Regions from separate parts of the Neorhizobium sp. 05N33 genome, predicted to be linked through region 1. Evidence: predicted binding sites of a transcription regulator. Region 1 holds the regulator's gene; the other holds the start of a gene.
What was found. Region 1 encodes PhoB, which activates phosphate uptake and scavenging genes when phosphate is short. Its sites were predicted from a motif close to TGTCATNNANCTGTCAT; they were not measured.
Positions count from the first base shown of each region.

Region 2: the regulator PhoB is predicted to act here: its motif matches at 3,965-3,981, upstream of phnC (phosphonate ABC transporter ATP-binding protein).

Region 1 is NZ_JBFTNK010000002.1:348,076-355,339, reverse strand. It holds gene pstA (phosphate ABC transporter permease PstA) at 1-617, shown strand, start outside; gene pstB (phosphate ABC transporter ATP-binding protein PstB) at 631-1,446, shown strand; gene phoU (phosphate signaling complex protein PhoU) at 1,492-2,205, shown strand; gene phoB (phosphate regulon transcriptional regulator PhoB) at 2,227-2,910, shown strand; gene AC1DLT_RS05975 (PACE efflux transporter) at 2,920-3,357, opposite strand; gene AC1DLT_RS05970 (GcrA family cell cycle regulator) at 3,543-4,079, opposite strand; gene AC1DLT_RS05965 (acetylornithine transaminase) at 4,488-5,684, shown strand; gene argF (ornithine carbamoyltransferase) at 5,739-6,656, shown strand; gene AC1DLT_RS05955 (Hsp33 family molecular chaperone) at 6,870-7,264, shown strand, end outside.
Region 2 is NZ_JBFTNK010000002.1:720,211-727,474, forward strand. It holds gene AC1DLT_RS07960 (carbon-phosphorus lyase complex subunit) at 1-403, shown strand, start outside; gene AC1DLT_RS07965 (hypothetical protein) at 439-654, opposite strand; gene AC1DLT_RS07970 (alpha-D-ribose 1-methylphosphonate 5-phosphate C-P-lyase PhnJ) at 703-1,584, shown strand; gene phnK (phosphonate C-P lyase system protein PhnK) at 1,814-2,590, shown strand; gene phnL (phosphonate C-P lyase system protein PhnL) at 2,603-3,313, shown strand; gene AC1DLT_RS07985 (DapH/DapD/GlmU-related protein) at 3,310-3,927, shown strand; gene phnC (phosphonate ABC transporter ATP-binding protein) at 4,042-4,899, shown strand; gene phnD (phosphonate ABC transporter substrate-binding protein) at 4,981-5,892, shown strand; gene phnE (phosphonate ABC transporter, permease protein PhnE) at 5,965-6,945, shown strand; gene phnE (phosphonate ABC transporter, permease protein PhnE) at 6,945-7,264, shown strand, end outside.

The sequences.
Region 1 (7,264 bases):
CGCTACCGATCGGCGTCGCCGCTTCGATCTATCTCGAGGAATTTGCCCCGAAGAACAAGTTCACCGATCTGATCGAGGTGAACATCAACAATCTCGCGGCCGTTCCCTCGATCGTCTACGGTCTGCTCGGTCTGGCGGTGTTCGTCAACTTCATGGGCCTGCCGCGTTCCGCCTCCTTCGTCGGTGGTCTGGTGCTCACCCTCATGACGCTGCCGACGATCATCATCGCGACCCGCGCGGCACTGAAGGCAGTGCCGCCATCGATCCGTGCTGCCGCCCTCGGGCTCGGCGCCTCGAAGATGCAGACGATCTTCCACCATGTCCTGCCGCTTGCCATGCCGGGCATCCTGACCGGCACCATCATCGGCCTCGCCCATGCCCTTGGCGAAACCGCACCGCTGCTCCTGATCGGCATGGTGGCCTTCGTCGCCAACTATCCGACCACGCCGCTCGACCCGTCGACGGCGCTGCCGGTCCAGATCTACATGTGGGCGAACGAAGCTGAGCGCGCGTTCGTCGAGCGTACCTCGGGAGCAATCATCATCCTGCTCCTGTTTCTCATCCTAATGAATGTTGGCGCAATTCTCTTGCGGCGTCGCTTCGAGCGGCGCTGGTAGAAGGAGTATGACAATGAATATGATGTCAGAATCGGCAGTAGAAAAGGCGCTGGACCAAAAGATGAGCGATGCTTCCCACAAGATGATCGGTAAGGACGTTTCTGTTTATTACGGCGAAAAGCGTGCGCTTTTCGACGTGAACCTCAACGTCCGCGAAAACACTGTGACGGCTCTCATCGGTCCTTCCGGTTGCGGCAAGTCCACCTTCCTGCGCTGCCTCAACCGCATGAACGACACGATCGAGAATTGCCGCGTCACCGGCAAGATCACCCTCGACACGGACGATATCTACGACAATAACATCGACGTCGTGGAACTTCGCGCCCGCGTCGGCATGGTTTTCCAGAAGCCGAACCCGTTCCCGAAGACCATCTACGAAAACATTTCCTACGGTCCGCGCATCCACGGTCTTTCCAAGAACAAGGCCGACATGGATCAGATCGTCGAGGCGAGCCTGCAGCGCGCCGGCCTCTGGACCGAAGTCAAGGATCGCCTGCATGAATCCGGCACCGGCCTCTCCGGCGGTCAGCAGCAGCGTCTGTGCATCGCCCGCGCGATCGCCGTGTCGCCGGAAGTCATCCTCATGGACGAACCCTGCTCGGCTCTCGATCCGATCGCGACCGCCAAGGTTGAAGAACTCATCCATGAACTTCGTGCCAACTACACGATCGTCATCGTGACGCACTCGATGCAGCAGGCTGCCCGCGTCTCGCAGCGCACCGCCATGTTCCATCTCGGCCAGCTCGTCGAGGAGAACGACACCGACAAGATGTTCACCAATCCCGACGACCAGCGCACCCAGGATTACATCATGGGCCGTTTCGGCTGATCCAGTCGACTGTGCCGCCTGAAAATCAATTTTGAGGACTAGAAGATGGCATCGACCCATATCCTGTCGGCTTATGACGACGAACTGAAATACCTGAGCCGCCGTATCTCCGAAATGGGCGGCCTCGCCGAGCAGATGTGCTCGGACGCCGTGCGCGCGCTGGTCAATTCCGATGCCGCACTCGCCCAGAAGGTCATCTCCGACGACGTGATCCTCGATCACGCCGAGCGCGAGATCGGCGACAAGGCGATCATCACGATCGCCCGCCGCCAGCCGGTCGCAGCCGACCTTCGCGAGATCGTCGGTTCGCTGCGCATCGCCTCCGATCTGGAGCGCGTCGGCGACCTTGGCAAGAACACCGCCAAGCGCGTCATCGCGGTTCAGGGCACCGGCGTTCCGCGCAAGCTCGCCCGCGGCCTGGAGCATCTCTCCGATCTCGCCCTCGTGCAGCTCAAGGACGTCCTCGACGTCTATTCGACGCGTTCGGCGGAAAAGGCCGAGGCGATCCGCAGCCGCGACGAGGAAATCGACGCGATGTACACCTCGCTGTTCCGCGAGCTCCTCACCTACATGATGGAGGATCCGCGCAACATCACCACCTGCACGCATCTGCTGTTCTGCGCCAAGAATATCGAGCGTATCGGCGACCACGCCACCAACATCGCCGAGACCATCTACTACATGACGACGGGCGCCCAGCCGGAAGGCGACCGTCCGAAGGACGACTCGTCGAACACGCTCGGCGCGATCACCGAATAGAACTGACGGAGCAGGCCAAGAATGCTGCCGAAAATCGCTGTCGTAGAAGACGAAGAAGCGCTGAGCGTGCTTCTTCGTTACAATCTGGAAGCCGAGGGTTATGAGGTCGATACCGTTTTGCGGGGCGACGAAGCCGAAATTCGGCTTCAGGAGCGGGTACCGGACCTCCTGATCCTGGACTGGATGCTGCCCGGCGTTTCCGGCATCGAACTCTGCCGCCGGCTGCGCATGCGCCCGGAAACGGAGCGCCTGCCGATCATCATGCTGACGGCCCGCGGCGAGGAGAGCGAACGTGTTCGCGGCCTCGCCACCGGTGCCGACGACTATGTGGTGAAGCCCTTCTCGACGCCTGAACTGATGGCCCGCGTCAAGGCGATGCTTCGCCGCGCCCGTCCCGAGGTGCTCTCCAGCGTTCTCCGCTGCGGCGATATCGAACTCGACCGGGAAACTCATCGCGTTCACCGCAAGAGCCGCGAAGTGCGCCTTGGCCCGACCGAGTTCCGCCTGCTGGAATTCCTGATGGCCTCGCCCGGCCGCGTCTTTTCGCGGTCGCAGCTTCTGGACGGCGTCTGGGGTCACGACATCTATGTCGACGAACGCACCGTCGACGTGCATGTCGGGCGTCTCAGGAAGGCGCTCAACTTCTCCAATATGCAGGATGTCATCCGCACCGTCCGCGGCGCGGGTTATTCAATGGAATCCTGAGAGGCGGCTTTAAGCCGCCTCGGTCTGCCGCTGCCATTCCGGCAGCGGAAAAATCCGGTCGTAGGCCCAGTTGAACACGAAGGCATAGACCACGTAGAAGACCGCGAACGACACGTCCATCGTCAGCGCATGGACGAGGCTTATACCGAGATACCAGGCGATCAGCGGCAGAAGCGTGATCAGCAGTCCAAGTTCGAACAGCACCGCATGCGCCACGCGTATGGCGGTGTTTTTCTGCGTGCCGCCGGTAAAGCGCTGCATCAGGTGGTCGAAGCCGAGATTGTAGAGATAGTTCCAGCCAGTGGCGATCGTCGCGCTGCCGATGCCGACCACGCCGATATCGGCGGCCGGCATGCCGAAGGCGAAGGAGCCGAGTGGTGTGATGAGAGCAAGCCCGATCAGTTCGAAGCTGATGGCATGGCGGATACGGTCGCGTGTCGTGCGCATGATGACCTCCTGGGGTGCTTTCCGGGCCGTCCCGGAGTTTCTGCCCGAATGGGGGAGGTCGTCCTCACTGTCTTTCAGATAGGTGGAATGCCGATCCGGAGCAAGGCTTGGCCGGCATATCTGCCATACACAACAAAAAGCGGGCCTGAGCCCGCCTTCGATTTCGCCTCGTGTCGCGCCGCCGCTCAGACCCGAGCGGCAACCTTGCGGCGCTCGTTGACCGGCTGGTAGGCAAGCTTTGCGTGGTAACCGCAATAGGGCGATGCATCCGGGGATTCACAGCCGCAGAAGTGGAAGTCTTCCTTGAGCGGGTCGCCGACCGGCCATTTGCAGGTGCGCTCGGTGAGTTCCGTCAATGCAAGGCGGCGGGAGATCGGCACGACTACGTTGGAGGCGGGACGATATTCCATCTCCTGGTAGGGTTCGATCTCGATCTCTTCCTTGACCATCGTCGCGCCGACGGCGCGGGTAACGGTCCGGGTCGTGACCCGCGACGCATAGTTCGGAGCCCGCGGCGCCGATGTCGTGCGCTTGGCAGCCGATGCGCGGCCGGTCGCAACCGTACCGCCAGCTTTCGCCCGGCCCGGCAGGCTGAGACGATGCACCTTGCCGATCACGGCATTTCGGCTTACGCCACCAAGTTGTGCTGCGATCTGGCTGGCGCTCAGGCCCTCCGACCACAATCTTTTGAGCTTCTCGACACGCTCGTCTGTCCAGTTCATGCCCGTTCTCCGCCTTTGAACGTTGCTGGCATGCAGAATCCTTCCACCTTTGCTGCGAAAATCATTTCGCAGCACCCACTATATCTATGCTTGAGGTGACTAGTTCCGCCGCATGCAGTCTAGTAATTGATCATTAACCTAGTGTGAGGCTGACTCCGTGGCAAGAGTCGGAGGAATCTGCGGGATTCGATTTCGTGGTTTTCCCCAACTTGCTGTGATGGAGAGTCTTTTTTGTCACAGAAGCCAGCGCCTGTCGGGTTCCGGTCGTAACGCGCCTAAAACACCGAGCTTTGTTGACATTGACGGCCTAAACCCCGATAGTGCCCCCGCCGCCCAGTGGGCGGCATTTTTGGTTTTTCTGGCCGGTTTTGTCGGCCTTTTTTGACTGCCTAGAGGAGTGATGTCGCCATGGCTGAAGCCGCGCTTTTCGACACGTTTGCCCGGGCTCCGCTGCGTTTTGAACGCGGCGAGGGCGTATGGCTTGTGACGGAAAGTGGAGAGCGATATCTCGACTTCGGCGCGGGCATCGCCGTCAATTCGCTCGGTTATGGCCACCCGCATCTCGTCGGCGCGCTGAAGGCGCAGGCCGACAAGGTCTGGCACACGTCCAACCTCTTCGAGCAGCCCGGCCAGGAGACGCTGTCGCGCCGCCTCGCCGACAACTCTTTCGCGGATAAGGTGTTTTTCACCAATTCCGGTGCGGAGGCGCTCGAATGCGCCATCAAGACCGCGCGCCGCTACCAGTTCGTGAAGGGCCATCCGGAACGCTTCCACATCGTCACCTTCGAGGGCGCCTTCCATGGCCGCACGTTGGCGACCATCGCTGCGGGCGGCCAGGCGAAATATCTCGAAGGTTTCGGCCCCAAGGTCGAAGGCTTCGATCAGGTGCCGTTCGGCGATATGGACGCTTTGAAGGCTGCGATCACCGATGCGACCGCGGCGATCCTCATCGAGCCGATCCAGGGCGAGGGCGGCATCCGGCCGGTTCCAAAGGAATTCTTGGCTGCGCTGCGGCAGATCTGCGACGACAACGGCCTGCTGTTGATCTTCGACGAGGTCCAGACCGGCGTCGGCCGCACCGGCAAACTGTTCGCCTATGAATGGACGGGCGTTTCGCCCGACATCATGGCGCTCGCCAAGGGCATCGGCGGCGGGTTCCCGCTCGGGGCCTGCCTTGCCACGGCGGAAGCTGCGTCCGGTATGACAGCCGGCACCCACGGCACCACCTACGGCGGCAACCCTCTGGCCATGGCGGTCGGCAATGCCGTGCTCGACGTGATCCTGGGGGACGGCTTCCTGGAAAATGTCCGCGACGTCACGTTGGTCTTGCGGCAGGGGCTAGCCAGCCTAAAGGATCGTTTCCCCAGCGTCATCGAGGATATCCGCGGCGAAGGCCTGCTGCTCGGCGTGAAGGCCAAGGTGCCGGCGGGCGACTTGGTTGCCGCCATGCGCGGCGAACATATGCTGGCCGTTCCGGCCGGTGACAACGTGGTGCGTCTCCTGCCACCGCTCACAGTCACGGCGGAGGAAGCTCGCGAGGGTCTCTCCCGCATCGAGAAAGCGGCGGAAAAGCTCTCCGCCTCGGAAATGAAGAAATCGGCCTGAGCGGGCAAAAAGGGGGATGCCGTTGTAGGTTTCCCACGTCACAGGGAACATCACATGGCATCTCCCAAGCATTTCCTCGATCTTTCCGCCGTTTCCCCGGCTGATCTGCGCAGCATTCTCGACGACGCGAAAATCCGCAAGCAGGCCACCAAGGCCGGGACGGCGGAAAAGCCGCTGGCCGGCAAGATGCTGGCGATGATCTTTGAAAAGCCTTCCACCCGCACCCGCGTATCCTTCGATGTCGGCATGCGCCAACTCGGTGGCGAGACGCTGTTCCTGTCGGGCACCGAAATGCAGCTCGGCCGCGCCGAGACGATCGGCGACACCGCCAAGGTTCTGTCGCGTTACGTCGATGCCATCATGATCCGCACCACGGATCACGCCCGTATGCTGGAGCTTGCCGAACACGCGACCGTACCGGTTATCAATGCCCTGACCGACGACACGCATCCCTGCCAGATCATGGCCGACATCATGACTTTCGAAGAGCATCGCGGACCGATCGCCGGCAAGACGGTTGCCTGGACCGGCGACGGCAATAACGTGCTGCATTCCTTCGTCGAAGGTGCTGCCCGTTTCGGCTATCGGATGAACATGGCTGTGCCGATGGGTTCGGAACCCGCCGACAAGTTCCTCAACTGGGCGCGCAACAACAGTGGCAACATCATGCTTTGCCATGATGCCGAAAAGGCGGTTGCCGGCGCCGATTGCGTCGTCACCGACACCTGGGTCTCGATGAACCAGGAGCACAAGGCGCGCGGCCACAACGTCTTCCAGCCCTTCCAGGTCAATGCCGACCTGATGAAGCGGGCCGACAAGGAGGCGCTGTTCATGCACTGCCTGCCGGCTCATCGCGGTGAGGAAGTCACCGACGAGGTCATCGACGGCCCGCAGTCGGTGGTCTTCGACGAGGCTGAGAATCGCCTGCACGCGCAGAAATCCATTCTCGCCTGGTGCTTCGGCGCGGTCTGAACGCAATGTCCCGGACGGTGCGGATGTGAAGAGCGGCGGCGATCGAACCTTGATTTCCGCCCCGCAATCCCCCATCTGTCGGCTTTCAACAATACGCCGTCTTCTGGACTGGCGTTTCAACACACATCGTCGACGTCTTTTCCTCCGGCCAGCGGTTCCGCTCGGGCTGGCGCTTGTGTAAAGGTTTTTGGGTCGGCGCGAAGGAGTGAAGGCATGGCGGAAGCGACTGTGGAACTCAACGAACTCGACTTTGCCGGAGATGACCGGGTCGTTCCATTTCAGGTGGACGGTCTCGACGTGCGTGGCCGGGCGGTCCAGCTCGGGCCGCTGCTCAACTCCATCCTTAGCCGCCATGATTATCCAGGCCCGGTCGCGCGGCTGCTTGCCGAGGCGATCGTCCTGACTGCTCTGCTCGGCACATCGCTGAAATTCGATGGCAAGTTCACGGTGCAGACCAAGGGCGACGGTCCCGTCGACCTGTTGGTCGCGGATTTCTCGACGCCCGACAGTCTTCGCGCCTACGCTCGATATGACGAGGAAGCTCTGGCCGCCGCCGTCACGGAAGGCAAGACTTCGCCGGCCGACCTCCTGGGGCACGGCGTACTTGC
Region 2 (7,264 bases), 370 kb from region 1:
GGAGCTCGGCTTTGCCGTTTCGCTCGGCCGCATCCAGGTCACCGAATGTCAGATGGTCAATCAGTTCAAGGGTTCGTCCAAGGCACCGCCGCAGTTCACCCGCGGTTACGGCCTGGTCTTCGGCCAGAGCGAGCGCAAGGCGATGTCGATGTCGCTGGTCGACCGGGCGCTGCGTGCGGAAGAGTTGGGCGAGGATATTACCGCGCCGGCGCAGGACGAGGAATTTGTGATCTCGCATTCGGACAACGTCCAGGCGACCGGTTTTGTCGAGCACCTGAAACTGCCGCATTACGTCGACTTCCAGGCCGAGCTTGCGCTGGTGCGCAAGATGCGCTCGGACATCGAGGCGGCGCGCAATGGCGGCAATGGCGTTAAGGGCGGCCTGCAGGAGGCCGCCGAATGACCGTGATGTCGGTTCGGCCGCAGTTCAGAGGCGGCTCAATCGCCTCCGCCGTCACCATCGCAGGCGCCGCCCGCGCTGCCGCTGTCGCAGCTGCTCACGGAACCTCCGGCCCAGCCGCCGTCGCTGCCCGCATTGGCAATCCGGGCATCCTTAGGGGGTTTGATGACATAAAAGGGAATGATGATCCCGCAGGCGATGAAGGCCGCGAAGACGGCCACGCCCAGCAATCCGTTCGAAGTGATGGCGTCCATGACAGCCTTTCCTTCTAGTTGGTTCATGCAGTCACAGGATACTCCAAGATGACGGACCTCGCCACCTACAACTTCGCCTATCTCGACGAGCAGACGAAGCGGATGATCCGCCGCGCGATCCTGAAAGCGATCGCCATCCCCGGTTACCAGGTGCCTTTCGCCTCCCGCGAGATGCCGATGCCCTACGGCTGGGGCACCGGCGGCGTGCAGGTGACCGCCGCGATTATCGGCCCGGAAGACGTGCTGAAGGTGATCGACCAGGGTGCCGACGATACGACCAATGCGGTCTCGATCCGCGCCTTCTTCCAGAAGGTCGCCAATGTCGCCGTCACCACCCATACCAAGGACGCGACGATCATCCAGACCCGCCACCGCATTCCCGAGCACAAGCTCGCCGAGGGCCAAGTCCTCGTCTACCAGGTGCCGATCCCGGAACCCTTGCGCTTCCTCGAGCCGCGCGAGACCGAGACCCGCAAGATGCATGCGCTCGAAGAATACGGGCTCATGCATGTGAAGCTCTACGAGGACATCGCCCATAACGGCCGCATTTCGAAGACCTATGCTTATCCGGTGAAGGTCGCGGGCCGCTACGTGATGGACCCGTCGCCGACGCCAAAATTCGACAATCCGAAAATGCACCGCTCGGAGGCGCTGCAGCTGTTCGGCGCCGGCCGCGAAAAGCGCATCTACGCGGTGCCGCCCTATACGGACGTCGTGAGCCTCGACTTCGAGGATCATCCGTTCGAAATCCAGACCTTCGACAAGCCCTGCGCGCTCTGCGGCGCCGAGAACGTTTATCTCGACGAGGTGGTGCTGGACGACAGGGGTGGCCGCATGTTCGTCTGCTCGGACACCGACAATTGCGAGGACCGCCGCGAACACGGCCATGCCGGCGCTCTGCTGGCACCCGTCAATGAGGCAGCTGAATGACACTGGTTGTGGCTTACCCCCCTCTGTCCTGCCGGACATCTCCCCCTCAAGGGGGGAGATTGGATAGACACGCCCGCTCGATCCCTCTTGAAGACACCGCTTATCGAACTGCCCGATCCCATTTGGGGCTGAGGCTTACCCGCTTGCCGATCTCCCCCCTTGAGGGGGAGATGTCCGGCAGGACAGAGGGGGGTGAACCCCACGCGCCGACATTCAAGGACAAAACGCCATGACCGACACCCCTCTTCTCAAAGTCAGCGGCGTCTCGAAATTCTATGGCAGCCGGATCGGCTGCAAGGATGTTTCCTTCGATCTGTGGCCGGGCGAAGTGCTTGCCATCGTCGGTGAATCCGGCTCCGGCAAGACGACGCTGCTCAACTGCCTGTCGACCCGGCTGATGCCGACGGCCGGCAGTGTCGAATACCGGATGCGCGACGGCAATTTCCGCGACCTCTACCATATGAGCGAGGCCGAGCGACGCTTCCTGATGCGCACCGACTGGGGCTTCGTGCACCAGAACCCGGCCGACGGCCTGCGGATGACGGTTTCGGCCGGCGCCAATGTCGGCGAGCGGCTGATGGCCGTCGGCGACCGGCATTACGGCAAGATCCGCGAGACGGCGAGCGACTGGCTGACCCGCGTCGAAATCGGCACCGACCGCATCGACGATCAGCCGCGCGCCTTTTCCGGCGGGATGCGCCAGCGCCTGCAGATCGCCCGCAACCTCGTCACCGGCCCGCGCCTCGTGTTCATGGACGAGCCGACCGGCGGCCTCGACGTCTCGGTCCAGGCTCGCCTGCTCGATCTCGTGCGCGGCCTCGTCAACGATCTCGGCCTGTCGGCGATCGTCGTCACCCACGATCTTGCGGTCGCCCGCCTCCTGTCCCACCGGATGATGGTGATGAAGGACGGCTATGTGATCGAGCACGGGCTGACGGACCGGGTGCTCGACGATCCGCGCGAGCCTTATACCCAGCTTCTCGTCTCTTCCATTCTTCAGGTCTGAGGAAAAACGATCATGGCAACTCCCCTCGTCGTTTCCGAGGTCTTCAAGAGCTTCACCATGCATCTGCGCGATGGCATCAAGCTGCCGGTCGTCAACGATGTGAACTTTTCCGTCGCGAGCGGCGAATGCGTCGTGCTCGGCGGCCCGTCAGGCATCGGCAAGAGCTCGATCCTGAAGATGCTCTATGGCAACTATGCCGTCGATGCCGGCCAGATCCTTGTCGATCACAAGGACCGGCTCGTCGATATCGCTCGTGCCGATCCGCGCACCGTGCTCGACGTGCGCCGCCATACGCTCGGTTATGTCAGCCAGTTCCTGCGCACCGTGCCGCGGGTCTCCGCGCTCGACGTGGTCGCCGAACCGCTCGTCGCCCGCGGTATCCCGGCAGTGGAAGCGCGCGGCAAGGCGGCCGAGCTGCTGGGCAAGCTCAACCTGCCGCAGGAGCTCTGGACCCTGCCGCCCGCGACGTTTTCGGGTGGCGAACAGCAGCGGGTCAACATCGCCCGCGGTTTCATCACCAGCCACCGTATCCTGCTCCTCGACGAGCCGACCGCTTCGCTCGACGCCATCAACCGCCGCGTCGTCGTGGACATGATCGCGGACAAGAAACGCGAGGGCGTCGCCCTTCTCGGCATCTTCCACGACGAGGAAGTGCGCGAGGCGGTGGCAGACCGCGTTCTCGACGTCTCCCAATTTTCTCCGCGAAAGGCAGTCGCCGCATGAGCGTCAAGGTGGGGCTCGAGCCCGCAATCCACGAAACGGCAAATGTCAGCAATTCCACGCTCGGCCCGTATACGGAAGTTTCCGAGCGCTGCCGCATCAGCGAGGCCGAGATCGGCGCCTATTCCTACATCATGCAGGACGGCTCGATCTGGTGTGCGACGATCGGCAAGTTCGTCAACATGGCGGCCTCGGTGCGCATCAACGCCACCAACCACCCGACCTGGCGGGCGACGCTGCATCATTTCACCTATCGCGCCGCCAACTACTGGGACGACGCGGAAGACGAAAAGAGCTTCTTCGAATGGCGGCGCGACCATCGCGTCACCATCGGCCATGACGTATGGATCGGCCATGGCGCCACGGTGCTGCCGGGCGTCACTGTCGGCAACGGCGCTGTGATCGGCGCCGGTGCGGTCGTCTCGAAGGACGTCGCGCCCTATACGATCGTCGGCGGCGTGCCGGCGAAACTCATCCGCGAACGTTTCACAAAAGCGGTCGGCGAGGCGATGGACCGGCTTGCCTGGTGGGACTGGGATCACCTGAAACTGAGAGGTGCTCTCGATGATTTCCGGGCACTTTCGGCAGAGGAATTCGTGTCCCGTCATGCCACGTAACGGAAGCGTGACGGGCACTTTCGGAATATAATAAAATCGACATAAAACCGACATTCAGACTTCATCAACCATCGCTATCGAGCACTCAGAAAAAGGCTGAATTGGCGAGAGAGCATGAAGTTCGAGTTGAGGGACATCACCCGCCGTTTCGGCGACCGTATCGCGGTGAGCGCCGTGAACGTCGAGATTCCCCAAGGCCAGATGGTCGGCATCATCGGCCGCTCCGGCGCCGGCAAATCGACCCTGCTGCGCATGATCAACCGTCTGCAGGAGCCCAGTTCCGGCTCCATCTACTTCAACGGCGCCGAAGTCTCCTCCCTCAAGGGCCGGGCATTGCGCAACTGGCAGCGCGACTGCGCGATGATCTTCCAGCAGTTCAACCTGGTGCCGCGCCTCGACGTGATGACCAATGTGCTGCTCGGCCGTCTCAATCACCGTTCGACGACCATGAGCCTCTTGAAAATCTTCAGCCGTGACGAGCGCGTCATGGCGATGGCGGCGCTCGAGCGGCTCGGCATCGAACAGACGGCGTTGCAGGCTGCCGGAACATTGTCGGGCGGACAGCAACAGCGCGTGGCGATTGCCCGTGCGCTGGTGCAGGCGCCGAAAATGATGCTCGCCGACGAGCCGATCGCCTCGCTCGATCCGCTCAATGCCAAGATCGTCATGGACGCGTTACGCGACATCAACGAGCGCGAAGGCATCACTGTCATCACCAATCTGCACACGCTCGACACTGCCCGCAGCTATTGCGAACGGATTATCGGCATGGCGGGCGGCCGCGTCGTCTTCGACGGACCGCCGCAGGAGCTCAATGCCAATGCGGTGCGCGAGATCTACGGCTCCGACAGGGATGGCGCCGGGATCGACGAGACGATGACGTCGACCAGCCTCGCCTCCACCCGTCGCGGCGAGGCTCCGGTCGTGATCGACACATCCGGCATGATGGCCGAAGCCGCCGCCATGCGCTGACCCGTTTCCGGCTGCCGACCCGCGGCCGGAAGACTGACGCCCTTTCCGGGTTGACCACCCCAATCACCAAAGGAGACTTCCATGTCTGCATTCCGCAAGATCCTGATGGCGACGATCGCCATCGCTGCCGTCGCCGGCCAGGCCCACGCCCAGAGCGCACCCGTTCTGCGCATCGGCCTCGATGGCGGCGAAAACGAAGCCGACCAGGTTCGCCGCACCGAATGCGTCAAGCCGGGCCTGATCGCCGCGACCGGCGCTTCGGACGTCAAGCTTTTCCCGTCGCCGAACTATAACGGCGTCATCCAAGGCCTGCTCGGCGGCACGATCGACCTCGCCGTCATGGGTGCATCCTCCTACGCTTCGATCTACATCAAGGACCCGAACGCCGTTACCCCGGTCCTGACAACCAAACAGGCCGACGGTTCGACCGGCTACTACTCGATCATGGTTGCCCGCAAAGATTCGGGCATCAAGACGCTCGCCGATGCCAAGGGCAAGAAGATCGGCTTTGCCGATCCGGACTCGACCTCCGGTTACCTCGTACCTAACGTCTCCCTGCCGAAGGACATCGGCATGCCGGTCAAGCAGTACTTCTCCGAAACCGGTTTCGGCGGCGGCCACGAGAACCTCGTTCTCGGCATTCTCGACAAGAAGTTTGACGTCGGCACCACCTTCGGTTCGGCTGTCGGCGACTGGGCGCAGGGCTACTCGTCCGGCAACCTGCACATCATGGTCACTAAGGGCCTGCTCGACATGGACGACATCGTCCAGGTCTGGAAGTCCCCGCTCATCCCGAACGGCCCGCTGATGGTTTCCAACAAGCTTTCGGACGACATGAAGAAGAAGGTGACCGCCTACTTCGCCGAACTGCCGAAGAAGGACAAGGCCTGCTTCGAGAGCTTCARGGGCGGCGGTTACGTCGATTGGTCGCCGGTCGACCAGAAGTTCTACCAGACCATCATCGACGCTCGTAAGGCCGTCATCGGCGGCTGATCCAACGTCTGATCAATATCTTGGCGGCGGCATCATGACGATGCCGCCGCTCGTTCAACAAGGATGCCCAGAATGGCGCACGTGGCCGAACCCGCTCAACTCAGCGGGCTGCAGGAAAGCTCCCGCACCATCCTCGACCATTATCAGCAACAGGTGCGGACCCGGCGGATCTATACCGTCGTCTCCATAGTGGTTTTCCTGATCGTGCTCGCTGCGTCGCTGGATTTCGCCAACGAAGCCAATTCCGGCAAGTTCTTCGAACGCCTTCCGTATTTCTTCGACTTCATCAAGAGCTTCGTGCCGAACAGCCCGCTGGAGATCTTCCGCGCCATGTTCGACCTGCCGTCGCCCTATGCGGACGGCTCGATCAAGTTCGACTATACGAGCGATCGCGTCTGGATCACCGACAGCTTCTACATTCCGAACTTCTTCTACCAGCTCGCCATTACCCTCAATATCGCGATCGTTTCGACCATTCTCGGTTCGACCGGCGCCTTCCTGCTCTGCTTCTTCGCCTCTTCCAACCTCGTCGGCTCGCGGGCAGTGCGTTGGGGAGTGCGGCGGATCATGGAAATCATGCGCGCCTTCCCGGAGATCGTCATCGCCGGCCTTCTCGCCGCCATCCTGTCGATCGGTCCGATCGCGGCGATCATCGCGGTCTCCTTCCACACCATCGGCGCGCTCGGAAAGCTGTTCTTCGAAGTGGTCGAGAATGCCGGCATGAGGCCGGACGAGGGCCTGCGGGCCTCGGGCGCCAGCTGGCTGGAGCGCGTCCGTTTCGCGATCCTGCCGCAGGTCCTGCCGAATTTCGTGTCCTACACGCTGCTGCGCACCGAGATCAACGTGCGAGCCTCGACCATTATCGGCGCCGTCGGCGGCGGCGGCATCGGCGAGGTGTTCAGCCTGTCGATCGGCCGCGACCACGCCGCCAAGACCTATGCGATCATCATTCTACTTCTGATTACGGTCATCTGCGTCGACCAGTTCTCGGCCTGGCTGCGCCGCCGGCTGATCGGCAAGCAATCGTTCGAATTCGGCCGGGGAGCTGCCTGATGTCCAATCTCGCCGTCAATGCCGCCGATCGCGAACGCCTGCTCACCGCCTATCCGGAAGTCTTTCACCGCAGCTTCATGCAGCGCTGGGGCCTGGCGATCGCCGCCGTTGCGGTCTTCGTTTACCTCGCCTTCTGCTTTTCCTTCTTCAACGTCATCCCGACCTTCGTGAACGGCAACTGGGACCGCGCGGCGATCTACATCCAGGACTGGTATTCCTGGCGGGCCCAGCCGCGCCTGCGCTTTCAGAACGGCCAGGTCGTGCCGCAATGGACGAGCCGCCGCCAATATCCCGAGGGTGCGACGATCGACTGGCTGAA